One region of the Streptomyces sp. NPDC056734 genome, then DNA from elsewhere that is predicted to be linked to it. Evidence: riboswitches for the same ligand, from Rfam matches in the RefSeq annotation. Region 1 holds a riboswitch; the other holds the start of a gene.
The links. Region 1 has a riboswitch for S-adenosylmethionine ahead of thrC (threonine synthase). Riboswitches for the same ligand answer to the same signal wherever they lie in the genome.
Positions count from the first base shown of each region.

Region 1 (7,834 bases):
GAAAGATCCCCCCTCCGGGAAACCCGGAACACCTCAAAAAGGGCGCGAGGCCGAGGCTTTTCAGGGGCGCGGGCCCTTCGAACGAACGCAGCCGTCACCTCCCCAGACACGCGGGCCCTTCGAACGGACGCAGCCGTCATCTCCCTAGGGGCGCGGGCCCTTCGAACGGACGCAGCCGTCATCTCCCTAGGGGCGCGGGGAACTGCGCGACCAGCCCCCACCGAACCCGCATCCGCCCCCACCACCCAAGCCCCCCACCACGAAGCGCCCCCTCCCCCAAAAACGCCCGAGGGCGACACCCCCGGAACCCCCGGAGGGTGTCGCCCTCGAACCATAAGGACGCAGATCGAGCAACCCCGATCAGAAGTCCATGTCACCGCCCGGCATACCGCCACCGGCAGGCGCGGCGGCCTTCTCCGGCTTGTCGGCGATAACAGCCTCGGTGGTGAGGAACAGCGCGGCGATCGACGCGGCGTTCTGAAGCGCCGAGCGCGTCACCTTCGCCGGGTCGATGATCCCCTCGGCGATCATGTCCACGTACTCACCGGTCGCGGCGTTCAGACCGTGACCCGGGGTGAGGTTGCGGACCTTCTCCACCACGACGCCGCCCTCAAGGCCGGCGTTGACGGAGATCTGCTTCAGCGGAGCCTCAAGGGCGAGCTTCACGGCGGCGGCACCCGTCGCCTCGTCACCCTCCAGCTCCAGCTTCTCGAAGACCGAGGAAGCCTGGAGCAGCGCCACGCCACCACCGGCGACGATGCCCTCCTCGACGGCCGCCTTGGCGTTGCGCACGGCGTCCTCGATGCGGTGCTTGCGCTCCTTCAGCTCCACCTCGGTCGCGGCACCGGCCTTGATGACGGCCACGCCGCCCGCGAGCTTCGCCAGGCGCTCCTGGAGCTTCTCGCGGTCGTAGTCGGAGTCGCTGTTCTCGATCTCGGCGCGGATCTGGTTGACCCGGCCGGCGACCTGGTCCGAGGACCCGGCGCCGTCGACGATGGTGGTCTCGTCCTTGGTGATGACGACCTTGCGGGCACGGCCCAGGAGGTCCAGGGTCGTGTTCTCCAGCTTGAGGCCGACCTCCTCGGAGATCACCTCGCCGCCGGTGAGGATCGCGATGTCGTTCAGCATCGCCTTGCGGCGGTCGCCGAAGCCCGGGGCCTTGACCGCGACGGACTTGAAGGTGCCGCGGATCTTGTTGACGACCAGGGTCGACAGGGCCTCGCCCTCGACGTCCTCGGCGATGATCAGCAGCGGCTTGCCCGACTGCATGACCTTCTCCAGGAGCGGGAGCAGGTCCTTGACGTTGGAGATCTTGGAGTTCGCGATGAGGATGTACGGGTCCTCCAGCGACGCCTCCATGCGCTCCATGTCGGTGGCGAAGTAGGCGGAGATGTAGCCCTTGTCGAAGCGCATGCCCTCCGTCAGCTCAAGCTCCAGCCCGAAGGTCTGGGACTCCTCGACGGTGATGACGCCTTCCTTGCCGACCTTGTCCATCGCCTCGGCGATCAGCTCGCCGATCTGGGTGTCGGCGGCGGAGATGGAGGCCGTGGAGGCGATCTGCTCCTTGGTCTCGACCTCCTTCGCCTGGTCGAGCAGCGCGCCGGAGACGGCCTCGACGGCCTTCTCGATACCACGCTTGAGAGCCATCGGGTTGGCGCCCGCGGCGACGTTCCGCAGGCCCTCCTTGACCAGGGCCTGAGCCAGGACGGTGGCCGTCGTCGTACCGTCACCGGCGACGTCGTCCGTCTTCTTGGCTACTTCCTTGACCAGCTCGGCGCCGATCTTCTCGTACGGGTCTTCGAGCTCGATCTCCTTGGCGATGGAGACACCATCGTTGGTGATCGTGGGGGCGCCCCACTTCTTCTCAAGGACGACGTTGCGGCCCTTGGGGCCGAGGGTGACCTTGACGGCGTCGGCGAGCTGGTTCATACCGCGCTCAAGGCCGCGCCGCGCCTCCTCGTCGAACGCGATGATCTTGGCCATGTGAAGTGGTCCCTCCAGGACTGGGGGTGATTCTTCGGACCGCGCCCGCGCCCGCGACGGACGGCTCGCTCACCCTGTGGATCCTTGCCCCACCCGGCTTGCGGCCTCACCGACCCGGTCCTTCGTTGTCACTCTCACCTTCAGAGTGCTAACGCCAATGATTAGCACTCGCCCCTGGAGAGTGCAAGCGCCCGCCGTGATCCACCAGGGGCGCGGAGGCGCCCCGACGGGGCGTCGAGGGGGCACGCGGAAGGGCCCGCACCCAGTGGATGCGGGCCCTTCCCTAGCAAGAAATGTTCAGGCGGTGACGCGAACCATATCGGCCTGCGGGCCCTTCTGGCCCTGCGAGATCTCGAACTCGACCCGCTGGCCCTCTTCCAGGGTGCGGTATCCGTCCATCTGAATCGCGCTGTAGTGGACGAAGACGTCCGCACCACCGTCGACCGCGATGAAGCCGTACCCCTTCTCCGCGTTGAACCACTTGACGGTGCCCTGAGCCATGCCTAACTCCCCTATTACTGGCCCTTGCACAGATCCACACTTCGCGGACCCGGGTCAGACCTCACCCCCCGATCGGTGGGGGCGTGCGCCGGAACGCGTCGACCGCGGCCGAATGTATCTGCCCAACTGCTGTCTGCAACAGGTCAATCGGACGAGAAATCCGGGCAGGACCGGTCGGGAATTTCTGGAGAATTCCTCAGACTCCGGGGCAAGTCGGGCCCGACAAAGAGAACGAAAGACGCAAAGGAAGCTCACACTTTGGCTACTTCTCATCGCTGCCTCGGAACGCGAACGGCAGCGGTTCCCCAACTCTACCCTGCTTAACCATGCAGAATTGCCCCCTCCGTTTCTCTCACGGAGAGGGCAATTCGACGAACGGTGGGTGACTCAGCAGCCGCCGGCCACGGCCGGGATGATCGACACCCCGGCCCCGTCGGGCGTGGCCGTCTCCAGCCCCTGCTCGAAGCGCACATCATCATCATTGACGTACACGTTCACGAACCGCCGCAGCTTGCCCTGATCGTCCAGCACCCGGGCGGCGATCCCGGCATGCTTCGTCTCCAGATCCGCGATGACCTCACCAAGATTCCCCCCTTCAGCGGCAACCTCGGCCTGCCCACCCGTGTAGGTCCGCAGAATGGTAGGGATACGAACGGTAACGCTCACTTTGAACCTCCGGTCAGCTAACGCCCTTTAAGGGGCGCGGGGCGCTATCGATATGCGGCTTCCGCCGCGCGGGCGCGACCAGCCCCCACCGGCCCGCAGACAAATTCAATGGAACTGGACCTAGACCAACCCGGCCTCGCGGAACGACTCCAGACTGGGCCGAATGGTCGCCGTCAACCCGGTGTCCGCAACCGCGTCCAACGTCTTCAACCCATCCCCGGTATTAAGAACCACCGTGGTCAGCGAAGGATCGAGCACCCCGCTCTCCACCAGCTTCTTGGTGACCCCCACGGTCACCCCCCCGGCGGTCTCCGCGAAAATCCCCTCGGTCCGCGCGAGCAACCGAATCGCGTCGACGACCTGCTCGTCGTTCACATCCTCCACCGCCCCGCCCGTACGCCGCGCGATATCGAGCACGTACGGCCCGTCCGCCGGGTTGCCGATGGCCAGCGACTTGGCGATGGTGTTCGGCTTCTGCGGGCGCACCACGTCGTGGCCGCCCTTGAAGGCGGCGGAGACCGGCGAGCAGCCCTCGGCCTGGGCGCCGAAGATCTTGTAGGGCCGGTCCTCGACCAGCCCGAGCTTGATCAGCTCCTGGAGCCCCTTGTCGATCTTGGTGAGCTGGGAGCCGGAGGCGATCGGCACCACGATCTGGTCGGGCAGCCGCCAGCCGAGCTGCTCGCAGATCTCGTACGCCAGGGTCTTGGACCCCTCCGCGTAGTACGGCCGCAGATTGACGTTGACGAAGCCCCAGCCCTCGCCGGCCGGGTCGCCGATCAGCTCGGAGCAGAAACGGTTCACGTCGTCGTAGTTGCCCTCGATGCCGATCAGCTCGCCGCCGTAGACCGCGGCCATGACGACCTTGCCCTGCTCCAGGTCGTGCGGGATGAAGACGCAGGAGCGCAGGCCCGCGCGGGCGGCTGCGGCGCCGACCGCGCCGGCCAGGTTGCCGGTGGAGGAGCAGGACAGGGTGGTGAAGCCGAAGGCACGGGCGGCCTCCAGGGCCTGGGCGACGACCCGGTCCTTGAAGGAGTGGGTGGGGTTGCCGGAGTCGTCCTTGACATACAGGCCGCCGGTGATGCCCAGCTCACGGGCCAGGTTGTCGGCCTGGACGAGCTTGGTCCAGCCGGGGTTCAGGTTGGGCTTGTCGGCCACGTCCGCGGGGACGGGCAGCAGCGGCGCGTAGCGCCAGATGTTCGCGGGGCCCGCTGCGATCCGCCCCCGCAGTTCCTCGGTGTCGTAGGCCGAGAAGTCGTAGGCGATCTCCAGCGGGCCGAAACACTCCTCGCAGGCGAAGAGCGGGCCGAGCGGGACGCGATGGCCGCATTCGCGGCAGGAGAGCGCGGCGGCGGGTCCGAGATCGATGGTGGAATTGCCGGTCTTCGCGACAGTCTGCACAGCCATGTGAGGCGAGGCCCTTTCTCCTCATCTTCCCCACGACGCATTTCGTCGTGAGACGGATTTGGCACCTTCCCTAGCCGGGAGCCTCGCGGTGACGATCGTCAGCGATCGGTTACGAGACCGGCTGGAGGGTTGCCGGGGCTTCATCGGGCCGTTTCCCTCTGCCCCTCTGGATGAGCAATATGCGGTTGTTCTTGCGGTTATATGTTCGGTTGTGTGCGCCGCGGACCCCCGACATGCGATGGTCATCAGCGTTGTTCAAGACTGTAACCGAAGGCCAGGACAGTTGAGATAGTCGTCCGTACCGCGAGATGGATCACACCGCCGGTGAGGCGCCGGTGACCTGGGGTTCCATCGCGTGCGAGCCCAACAGTGAGGAGCCGCGGACCGTGCTGGAAGAAGTCGAGCGCTGGCTCGGGACCCACACCTGGTCCCTGACCGACCGCCCGCTGCACCGCATCCTGGCCGCCAAGCGCAGCACCGGCCAGTCGGTCAGCGTGGTGCTGCCCGCGCTGAACGAGGAGGAGACCGTCGGCGACATCGTCGCGGTGATCCGCCACGACCTGATGGACCAGGTGCCGCTCGTCGACGAGATCGTCGTCGTGGACTCCGGCTCCACCGACCGCACCGCCGAGGTGGCCGCCGCCGCGGGCGCCCGGGTGGTGCACCGCGACGAGATCCTGCCGCGGCTGCCGGCCGTCCCCGGCAAGGGCGAGGTGCTGTGGCGCTCGCTGCTGGTCACGAGCGGTGACATCGTCTGCTTCATCGACGCCGACCTCAAGGAGTTCTCCTCGGACTTCGTGTCCGGCATCGTCGGCCCGCTGCTCACCGAGCCCGGGATCGACCTCGTCAAGGGCATGTACGACCGTCCGCTGGCGGGCGCGGCCGGACAGGGCGGCCGGGTCACCGAGCTGATGGCCCGCCCGCTGCTGAATCTGCACTGGCCCCAGCTGGCCGGTTTCGTGCAGCCGCTCGGCGGCGAGTACGCGGCCCGCCGCTCCCTGCTGGAACAGCTGCCCTTCCCCGTCGGGTACGGCGTCGAGCTGGGCATGCTGGTGGACTCCCTGCATCTCGTGGGCCTCGACGCGCTCGCCCAGGTCGATGTCGGGGTGCGCAAGCACCGGCACCAGGACGGACAGGCGCTCGGCCGGATGGCCGCCGCGATCTACCGCACCGCGCAGCTGCGGCTGGCCCGCGGGCAGCTGGTCCGGCCCTCGATCACCCAGTTCGAGCGCGGTGAGGAGGGCTTCGAGCCGCGGACGTACTCCGTGGACACCGAGGAGCGGCCGCCGATGGCGGAGATCTCCGAGTACGCGTCCCGCAAGGTCGCGTGAGGCCACGGGTGACGCCGTATACGGCGGGCGGGTGGCAGAACCGTACGTTTGAGCGTTTACGGCTCGGGCTAGGTTGAGGCGTATGGCTGCAACCTTCGGCGCTGCTCGGGTCCTGGTCGCCTCCAACCGCGGGCCCGTCTCCTACGAGCAACGCGACGACGGCACGCTGCACGCGAAACGCGGGGGCGGCGGGCTGGTCTCCGGGCTGTCGGCGATCGGCCCCGAGGCGGACGCCCTGTGGGTGTGCTCGGTGCTCGGCGACGGCGACCGCGAGGCCGTGCGGCGCGGGGTCGGCGAGCCGGGCGTACGGATGCTGGACATCCCGGCGGACGTGCACGCCGACGCGTACAACGGCATCGCCAACTCGGTCCTGTGGTTCGTCCATCACATGCTGTACCAGACCCCGCTGGAGCCGGTCTTCGACGCGGAGTTCCGGCGCCAGTGGACGTCGTACGAGAGTTACAACCGTGCCTTCGCCGAGGCGCTGGCGGCGGAGGCGGCGCAGGGGGCGGCGGTCCTGGTCCAGGACTACCACCTGACGCTGGTCCCCGGGCTGCTCCGCGACCTCCGCCCCGACCTCCGCATCAGCCACTTCTCCCACACCCCCTGGGCGCCGCCGGAGTACTTCCGGATGCTGCCGGACGACATCGCCGGGCAGGTGCTGCGCGGGATGCTGGGCGCGGACCGGCTGGGCTTTCTCACCCGGCGCTGGGCGGACGCCTTCACGGCGTGCTGCGAGGCGTTCACGGGCGGGCTCGGGGACACCGAGGTGGGGGTGCACGGCCTGGGCGCCGACGGGGACTTCCTGCGGCGGCGCTCGCACGAGGACGACGTGGAGCGGCGGATGGGGGTGCTGCGGGAGGAGATCGGCGCGGGGCGCCGGGCGATCGTCCGGGTGGACCGGACCGAGCTGTCCAAGAACATCGTGCGGGGGCTGCTGGCGTACCGGCAGCTCCTGGACGACCACCCGGAGTGGCGTGAGCGCGTCGTCCACGTGGCGTTCGCGTACCCGTCCCGGCAGGATCTCGCGGTGTACCGGGACTACATGGCCGAGGTGCGGCGGGTGGCCGGGGAGATCAACGCGGGGTACGGCACGACGGGGTGGACGCCGGTCGTGCTCCACCTGGAGGACGACTTCGCGCGCTCCCTCGCGGCGTACCGGCTCGCCGATGTGGCCCTGGTCAACCCCATCCGCGACGGCATGAACCTGGTCGCCAAGGAGGTGCCGGTCGTCTCCGACGAGGGGTGCGTGCTGGTGCTGTCGCGGGAGGCGGGGGCGTGGGAGGAACTGGGGGAGGACGCGGTGGGGGTGAACCCGTACGACGTGTGCGGGACCGCTGCCGCGTTGCATGCGGCGCTGGTGATGAGCGCGGGTGAGCGGGCCGAGCGCACGAAGCGGCTGGCTGCCGCCGGTACGGCCCTGCCTCCGGCCCGCTGGTTCCTGGACCAGCTGGAGGCGCTCCGGGCGGGGGCCTGAGGGTGGGCGGCGGGGTGCGGGTGCCCTCCGGGCGGGGAGGGGTCTGACGGTGCGCGGCCAGGTGCGGGTGCGTGGGGGCTGGTCGCGCAGTTCCCCGCGCCCCTGAGGGGGCGGAGGATACGTAGTCGGGTGCGGGTGCGTGGGGGTTGAGCGCGCAGTTCCCCGCGCCCCTGGGGCGTTGCGGCCGAGGCTGGCTTGTCTGGCGAGGACCTCACCGACGGTCCTGGTGAACGCGCTCCACCCCAACCCCCTAGGGGCGCGGGGAACTGCGCGACCAGCCACCCACCACCCGCACCCGGCCAAACACCTCCGCCACCCCCCACAACAGCCGCCCCCCAGCCGCGCTCAGCGAATCACCCCCGCCACCCCCCACAGCAACCGCACCACCCCCGCCGGACCCTCCACCACCACATCCGCCCGTTCCCGCAGCTCGGGGACCTCGTCGCTGGCGCTGCACACCAGCAGGCCCGGG
Region 1 is NZ_JBHTZD010000005.1:408,766-416,599, forward strand. It holds gene groL (chaperonin GroEL) at 361-1,983, opposite strand; gene ACFRFC_RS10225 (cold-shock protein) at 2,281-2,484, opposite strand; gene ACFRFC_RS10230 (MoaD/ThiS family protein) at 2,872-3,150, opposite strand; gene thrC (threonine synthase) at 3,271-4,554, opposite strand; SAM riboswitch class I at 4,573-4,731, opposite strand; gene ACFRFC_RS10240 (glucosyl-3-phosphoglycerate synthase) at 4,941-5,885, shown strand; gene ACFRFC_RS10245 (trehalose-6-phosphate synthase) at 5,968-7,362, shown strand; gene otsB (trehalose-phosphatase) at 7,708-7,834, opposite strand, start outside.

Region 2 (7,834 bases), on a different contig from region 1:
CCACCGGCCGGATGCCGGCCGCGACGTCGCAGGGCGTCCAGGTGCCGGAGAAGAAGAACATCTACTCGCAGGCCGAGATCGACCAGCTCGCCGCGTACATCGCGTCCTTCGGCGCCGGTCCCACGGTCCCGACCGAGGAGCAGTACGGCCCCGAGGGCGCGGACATCGCCGCGGGCGGGGAGCTGTTCCGCAACAACTGCGCGCAGTGCCACAACTTCACCGGCAAGGGCGGCGCCCTGACCCAGGGCAAGTACGCGCCGTCGCTGGAGGGGGTCGACCCGAAGCACATCTACGAGGCCATGCAGACCGGCCCGCAGAACATGCCGTCGTTCCCCGACACCACGCTGACGGAGCAGAACAAGAAGGACATCATCGCCTACCTCGACGCGGTCAACAGCTCCGACACCGACAACCCGGGCGGCATGTCGCTGGGCGGGATCGGACCGGTCGCCGAGGGCCTCTTCGCGTGGATCTTCGGCCTCGGCGCGCTGATCGCGGTCGCCGTCTGGGTCGCCGCTCGGACCGCAAAGGCCAAGAAGTCATGAGTAGCCAAGACATTCCAGAAGAGAACCTGCCGGCTGAGCAGGTCGCGCACGGCGCGGTCTCCGTCGCGGACGAGAAGGACCCGTTCGCCGACCCCGGGCTGCCGCCCCACGAGCCCCGCATCCAGGACATCGACGAGCAGGCCGCCAAGCGGTCCGAGCGCGCGGTCGCCTTCATGTTCACGCTGTCGATGCTGGCCACCGCCGGTTTCATCGCGTCGTACGTGGCGATCCCGCACGACAAGTCGATCTTCGTCTTCCCGATCGGGCACATCAACGCGCTGAACTTCGCGCTGGGCCTGACCCTGGGCGCCGCCCTGTTCCTGATCGGCGCGGGCGCGGTCCACTGGGCCCGCACCCTGATGTCGGACCACGAGATCGCCGACGAGCGGCACCCCATCGCCGCCGCCCCGGAGGTCAAGGCGAAGGTCATGGAGGACTTCCGGCAGGGTGCCAAGGAGTCCGCGCTCGGCCGCCGCAAGCTGATCCGCAACACCATGTTCGGCGCGCTGGCCCTCTTCCCGCTCTCCGGTGTCATCCTGCTGCGTGACCTCGGTCCGCTGCCCGGGACCTCGCTGCGCCACACCCTGTGGAAGGCCGGCAAGCTCCTGGTCAACATGAACACGAACGAGCCGCTGCGCCCCTCGGACGTGGCCGTCGGCTCGCTCACCTTCGCCATGCCCGAGGGCCTGGACGAGCACGACCACGACTTCCAGACCCAGATCGCCAAGGCCGCCCTGATGATCGTCCGGCTCCAGCCGGAGGACATCAAGGACGCCCGCGAGCTGGAGTGGTCGCACGAAGGCATCGTGGCGTACTCCAAGATCTGCACCCATGTCGGCTGCCCGATCTCGCTGTACGAGCAGCAGACGCACCACGTGCTGTGCCCCTGCCACCAGTCCACCTTCGACCTCTCCGACGGCGCCCGGGTGATCTTCGGCCCCGCCGGTCACCCCTTGCCGCAGCTGCGGATCGGTGTGAACGACGAGGGCTATCTCGAAGCGCTCGGCGACTTCGAAGAGCCCGTCGGTCCTGCTTTCTGGGAGCGCGGATGAGCACTACGACCACCAACGAGACCAGGCGCGGGAAGGCGCCCGCTGGCGAGCGGGTCGCCGACTGGGCGGACGGCCGGCTGGGGATCTACTCCCTGGCCAAGGCCAACATGCGCAAGATCTTCCCGGACCACTGGTCCTTCATGCTGGGCGAGATCTGCCTCTACAGCTTCATCATCATCATCCTGACGGGTGTCTATCTCACGCTGTTCTTCCACCCGTCGATGACCGAGGTGGAGTACCACGGCTCCTATGTCCCGCTCCAGGGACAGCTGATGTCCGAGGCGTTCAACTCGACCATGCACATCTCCTTCGATGTGCGCGGTGGTCTGCTCATCCGGCAGATCCACCACTGGGCGGCGCTGATCTTCCTCGCCGGCATGTTCGTGCACATGATGCGCGTGTTCTTCACGGGCGCGTTCCGCAAGCCGCGTGAGATCAACTGGCTGTTCGGGTTCCTGCTGTTCGTGCTGGGCATGTTCACCGGTTTCACCGGCTACTCCCTCCCGGACGACCTGCTCTCCGGCACCGGTGTCCGCTTCACCCAGGGCGCGATCCTCGCGACGCCGATCGTCGGCACGTACATCTCGTTCTTCCTGTTCGGCGGGGAGTTCCCGGGCACCGACTTCGTGGCCCGCTTCTACTCGATCCACATCCTGCTGCTGCCGGGCATCATGCTCGGGCTGGTGGTCGCCCATCTGATCCTGGTCGTCTACCACAAGCACACGCAGTACGCGGGCCCCGGCAAGACCAACAAGAACGTCGTGGGCATGCCCCTGATGCCGGTCTACATGGCCAAGGCCGGCGGCTTCTTCTTCCTCGTCTTCGGTGTGATCGCGGTCGTCGCGGCGGTCGCGCAGATCAATCCGATCTGGGCGATCGGCCCCTACCGGACCGACATGGTCTCCACGGGCGCCCAACCGGACTGGTACATGGGCTTCGCCGAAGGTCTGATCCGGTTCTTCCCCGGCTGGGAAGTGAACTTCTGGGGCCACACCCTGGTCCTGGGCGTGTTCATCCCCCTGGTGCTGTTCGGCGCGGTCCTGATGGCCCTCGCGTTCTATCCGTTCATCGAGTCCTGGATCACCGGGGACAAGCGCGAGCACCACATCCTGGACCGGCCGCGCAACGCCCCGACGCGCACCGCGTTCGGCGTCGCCTGGATCACGATGTACATGATCACGCTGGTCGGTGGTGGTAACGACCTGTGGGCCACCCACTTCCAGCTGTCGATCAACGCGGTCACCTGGTTCGTCCGGATCGGCTTCTTCGCCGGACCGATCTTCGCGTTCATCATCACCAAGCGGATCTGCCTGGGCCTTCAGCGCCGGGACCGCGAGAAGGTGCTGCACGGGCGGGAGACCGGCACCATCAAGCGGCTGCCGCACGGTGAGTTCATCGAGGTCCACCAGCCGCTCAGCCAGGAGCAGCTGCACACCCTCACCGCGCACGACCAGTACGAGCCGGCCGAGGTCGGCCCGGCGACCGACGAGAACGGGGTCGCCCGCAAGGTGAAGGCGCCCGACAAGCTCCGCGCCAAGCTCAGCAAGGCGTACTACGGCGAGGGCTCCCAGATCCCGAAGCCGACCGTCGAGGAGTACAAGGAGATCACGAGCGGCCACGGCCACCACTGATCACCTGATATCACCGCGTTCGCCACGCACCGAGGCCCCGTTCCGCACGCCGGAGCGGGGCCTCGTCCGTTGCGTGGACGGGCGACCTCGCGAGAGCCTCGGCTGGATAGGGTGGACCCGCATCGACACGACCCGTCCCGACGCGTGCGGGACCTCACCCAGGAGCGGCTGATGAGCGCTGTGACCCCCGCTGGAGGCGACACCGCGGCGGGCCGTTCCTGGCCCGACGTACTGAATTCGCTGCTGTACGGCCGTGACCAGAGCGCCGAGGCCACCGCCTGGGCGATGGACCGGATCATGCGCGGCGAGGCCACCGACGCCCAGATCGCCGCCTTCGTGGTGGCACTGCGGGCCAAGGGCGAGACCGTCGAGGAGATCAACGGTCTGGTACGGACCATGTATGAGCACGCCAAGGTGATCGAGGTGCCCGGCCGCACGGTCGACATCGTCGGCACCGGCGGCGACGGCGCCAAGACGGTGAACATCTCCACCATGGCCTCAATCGTGGTGGCCGGCGCGGGCGCCACCGTCGTCAAGCACGGCAACCGGGCCGCGTCCTCCGCGTCCGGCGCCTCCGACGTGCTGGAGAAGCTCGGCGTCAATCTGGAGCTGACCCCGTCCCGGGTGGCCGAGGTGGCCCAGGAGGCCGGGATCACCTTCTGCTTCGCGGTCAGGTTCCACCCGGCGCTGCGGCACGCGGGCGCGGCCCGCGGCCAGCTCGGCATCCGTACGGTGTTCAACATCCTCGGTCCGCTGACCAACCCGGCCCGGGTGCGCGCCCAGGCCGTCGGGGTCGCCGACCCCCGGATGGCGCCGGTCGTCGCGGGCGTCTTCGCCGAGCGCGGCAACTCCTCGCTGGTCTTCCGGGGCGACGACGGCCTCGACGAGCTGACCGTCACCGCCACCTCCCGGGTCTGGGTGGTGCGCGACGGCAAGGTCACCGAGGAGACCTTCGACCCCCGGGACGTCGGCCTCGACCTGGTCCCGGTCGACGCCCTGCGCGGCGGCGACCCGTCCTTCAACGCGGAGGTCGCCCGCCGGCTGCTGGACGGCGAACGCGGTCCGGTCCGCGACGCCGTGGTGCTCAACGCCGCCGCCGCGCTGGCCGCCCTGGACCCCACCGGGGAGCCGCTCACCGAGCAACTGCGGGCCGGGATGGCGCGGGCCGAGCGGTCCATCGACTCGGGGGCGGCGAAGCGGACGCTGGAGCGGTGGGTGGCGGCGAGCAACGCCTGAGGGGCCGGCACGGTGTGACGCAGGGCGCAGTCCAGATGACGGACTGCGCCCTTGCGTGCACATGATCGTATGGCAGGATGTTGGACCAGGTCATGAGCGACAGCCATCAGGCCCCGGCCGGCTGTCCGGCAACCCTCCGTCCGTGGCGGGGTGCCCCGGGTGAAGACCAGGCCGTAGGCAGCGAGGTCTGCGGCAAGCGCGGACCCCTCGTGTCACCAGGGGTCCTGGTCGTCGAGGAGCCTTCCGTGAGCAAGCGAATGCGATAGGGCCGCAGAGCCCCGCCTCCGCGATCCCTTTCTGTCTTCATCGCCGCGCTTGAGCGTGTTCGTTGTTCGCTCGCGTGGGGAATTCCGCCTGCCTGTACGGGAGTTGACCCATGTCCGTCTCCACCGCCATCACCGCTGCCGCCCCCACCCTCGGTGAGCCGCTGCCCGTCCTCGGCCGGGACGTCACCGTGCCGCTCGTCACCGGCGGCGAGGTCGGTTACGCCGCGCTCGACTACGCCGCCAGCGCGCCCGCCCTCCAGCGGGTCTGGGACGACGTGGCCGCCTACGCGCCCTACTACGGCAGCGTGCACCGGGGCGCCGGATACCTCTCTCAGTTGTCCACCGACCTGTTCGAGAACGCCCGCAGGACGGTCGCCGAGTTCCTCGGCTGCCGCGAGGACGACCAGGTGGTGTTCACCCGGTCCACCACCGACTCCCTCAACCTGCTCGCCGCCGCGCTGCCCGCCGGCTGCCAGGTCTTCGTCTTCGAGACCGAGCACCACGCCTCGCTGCTGCCCTGGAAGGACGCGAAGGTCAGCTACCTCGACGCCCCGCGCACCCCGCGCCAGGCCGTCGAGACCCTGGAGCGCGCCCTCGCCGCCCGCGACCCGCACGGCCCCGCCCTGGTCTGTGTCACCGGCGCCTCCAACGTCACCGGCGAGCTGTGGCCGGTCGGGGAACTGGCCGCCGCCGCCCACGCGCACGGCGCCCGGATCGTCCTGGACGCCGCCCAGCTCGCCCCCCACCATCCCGTCTCCGTCACCGATCTCGACGTGGACTGGGTCGCCTTCTCCGGGCACAAGCTGTACGCCCCCTTCGGCTCCGGCGTGCTGGCCGGCCGCGCCGACTGGCTGCGGGCCGCCGAGCCCTACCTCGCGGGCGGCGGCGCCAGCCGCAAGGTCACCCGGCGTGAGGACGGCGGCGTGGACGTCGAGTGGCACGACAGCGCCGCCCGCCACGAGGCCGGCTCGCCCAACGTCATCGGCGCCTACTCCATCGCCTCCGCCTGCAAGGCCCTCACCGACGCCGGTTTCAACACCCTGGTGGCCCGCGAGCGGCAGCTGATCAGCGCCGTGCGGGCCGGGCTCGCCGACGTCCCCGAGGTGCGGATCCTGTCCCTCTTCGGCGACGACGCCCCCCGCGTCGGCGTGATCTCCTTCGTGGTCGACGGCTGGAACAGCTCCCACTTCGCCGCCGCGCTCTCCGCCGAGTACGGCATCGGCGTCCGCGACGGCCTGTTCTGCGCCCACCCGCTGGTCCGCACCCTGCTCGGCACCGACCCCGAGACCCAGGGCGAGTGCGGGGCCCCGGAGGCGGCACCGGGTGAGAAGTCCCTCAACGCCATCCGCGTCAGCTTCGGCGCGGGCACCCCCGACGAACACGTGGCCCGCTTCGTCCGGGCCGTACGCGAACTGGTGTCCGGCGGCGCCCGCTGGAGCTACCGCACGGTCGACGGCCGCTGCGTCCCCGACACGTCGGCGTGAGGGGGCGGGCGGCGCCGGGCATTACGGTCGATGGGCGGTGCACCCCGGACACCTCCGCCCGAGCAGCCACCCGGGCGCCCGCTACCCGCCGGCCGGAGCTACCCGTACGGTCGACGGCCGGTGCGCTCCCGGACGCCTCGGTCTGAGCGGGCGGTCGGGCGCCGGGTGCCGCCCGGTGGAGCCACCCGTAGGGTCGACGGCCGGTGTGCCCCCGGGCACCTCGGCGTGGGCAGGGAGTTGGGTACTCGGTATGGCTCGCTGGAGCTACTCGTACGGTGAATGGCCGGTGCGCCCCGGGCATCTCGGCGTGAGCGGGCGGTCGCGCGCCTGGCATCGCCCGCAGGAGCTACCCGTACGGCCGGAGGTCCCTGCGCCCCCGGGCACCCCGCCCGACCAGCCACCCGACCGCCCGCTACCCCCCCCGCCGGAGCTACCGCACCCTCGACGGCCGGTGTGCCCCCCGTAGCTCCCCCTGAGCCGGCAGGCGGGCGCCCAGGACGATCATGCGCAGGGCGCGTTCCGTGGCGTCGGTGAGGAGTTCCGCTGCTCGGAGCAGGGCCTCTGCCAGGGCCATCGGGGCGGGCAGGATGCCGTGGCAGGCGTCCACTCCGGGTACGTCGTGGGCGCCCTTGCCGAGGGTTCCGGCCAGGGCGAGTACGGGACGGTCGTAGAGCTTGGCGCGGCGGGCTACCTCGCCGGGTACCTTGCCGCGCTGGGTCTGTTCGTCGAGCGCGCCCTCGGCCGTCAGCACCAGATCGGCGCGGGCCAGCCGGGCGTCCAGGTCGAGATGGTCCAGGAGCACCTCGAAGCGCGGCCTCAGCCGGGCGCCCAGCGCCGCGAGCCCGGCACCGAGCCCGCCCGAGGCGCCGGTCCCGGACGCGGAGCGCAGATCGGTGCCCCGCACCCGCAGGTCCCGCGTCAGGACGTACGCCCACCGCTCCAGCCCCTCCGACAGCCGCTCCACCTGCGCCGGGGTGGCCCCCTTCTGCGGCCCGAACACCCGGGCCACGCCCCGCTCGCCGCAGAGGACGTTGTACGGGTTGCAGGCGACGAGGATCTCCGTCCCGGCGAGCCGGGGGTCGAGCCCGGCCGGGTCGATACGGTCGAGGCGTACCAACTCCCCGCCGCCGTGCGGGAGTTCGAAGCCGTCCGGGTCCAGCAGCCGTGCCCCCAGCGCCTGGAGCGCCCCCGCGCCCCCGTCGGACGTCCCGGAGTCCCCGCAGCCGACGACGATCCGCCGTACGCCCGTGTCGAGCGCGGCCCGGATCAGCTCACCCACGCCGTAGGTGGTGGTGGCCCCGGGATCGCGCAGGCTGGCCGGGACGAGGGACAGCCCGGCGACGGCCGCCATCTCCACCACGGCGGTGCGCCCGGAGTCCAGCAGCGCGAAGTGCGTGCCGATGACCTCGCCGAGCGGCCCGGTGGCCGACAGTGCCACCAGCCGCCCGCCCCCGGCGGTGGCGAGGGCACGGGCGGTGCCCTCGCCCCCGTCCACGAGCGGGATGAGATCGACCTCGGCGTCGGGCAGCACCCGCCGCACCCCGGCCGCGATGGCCTCGGCGGCGGCCTGGGCGGACAGTGACTCCTTGAACCCGCTGGGGGCGATGGCGATACGGGAGA
Region 2 is NZ_JBHTZD010000018.1:12,060-19,893, forward strand. It holds gene ACFRFC_RS26295 (c-type cytochrome) at 1-545, shown strand, start outside; gene ACFRFC_RS26300 (Rieske 2Fe-2S domain-containing protein) at 542-1,597, shown strand; gene ACFRFC_RS26305 (cytochrome bc complex cytochrome b subunit) at 1,594-3,228, shown strand; gene trpD (anthranilate phosphoribosyltransferase) at 3,400-4,464, shown strand; SAM riboswitch class IV at 4,553-4,669, shown strand; gene ACFRFC_RS26315 (aminotransferase class V-fold PLP-dependent enzyme) at 4,841-6,214, shown strand; gene ACFRFC_RS26320 (glycerate kinase) at 6,645-7,834, opposite strand, start outside.
Region 2: it holds a riboswitch for S-adenosylmethionine, as region 1 does, so the genes downstream of both, ACFRFC_RS26315 (aminotransferase class V-fold PLP-dependent enzyme) here and thrC (threonine synthase) in region 1, are expected to answer to the same signal.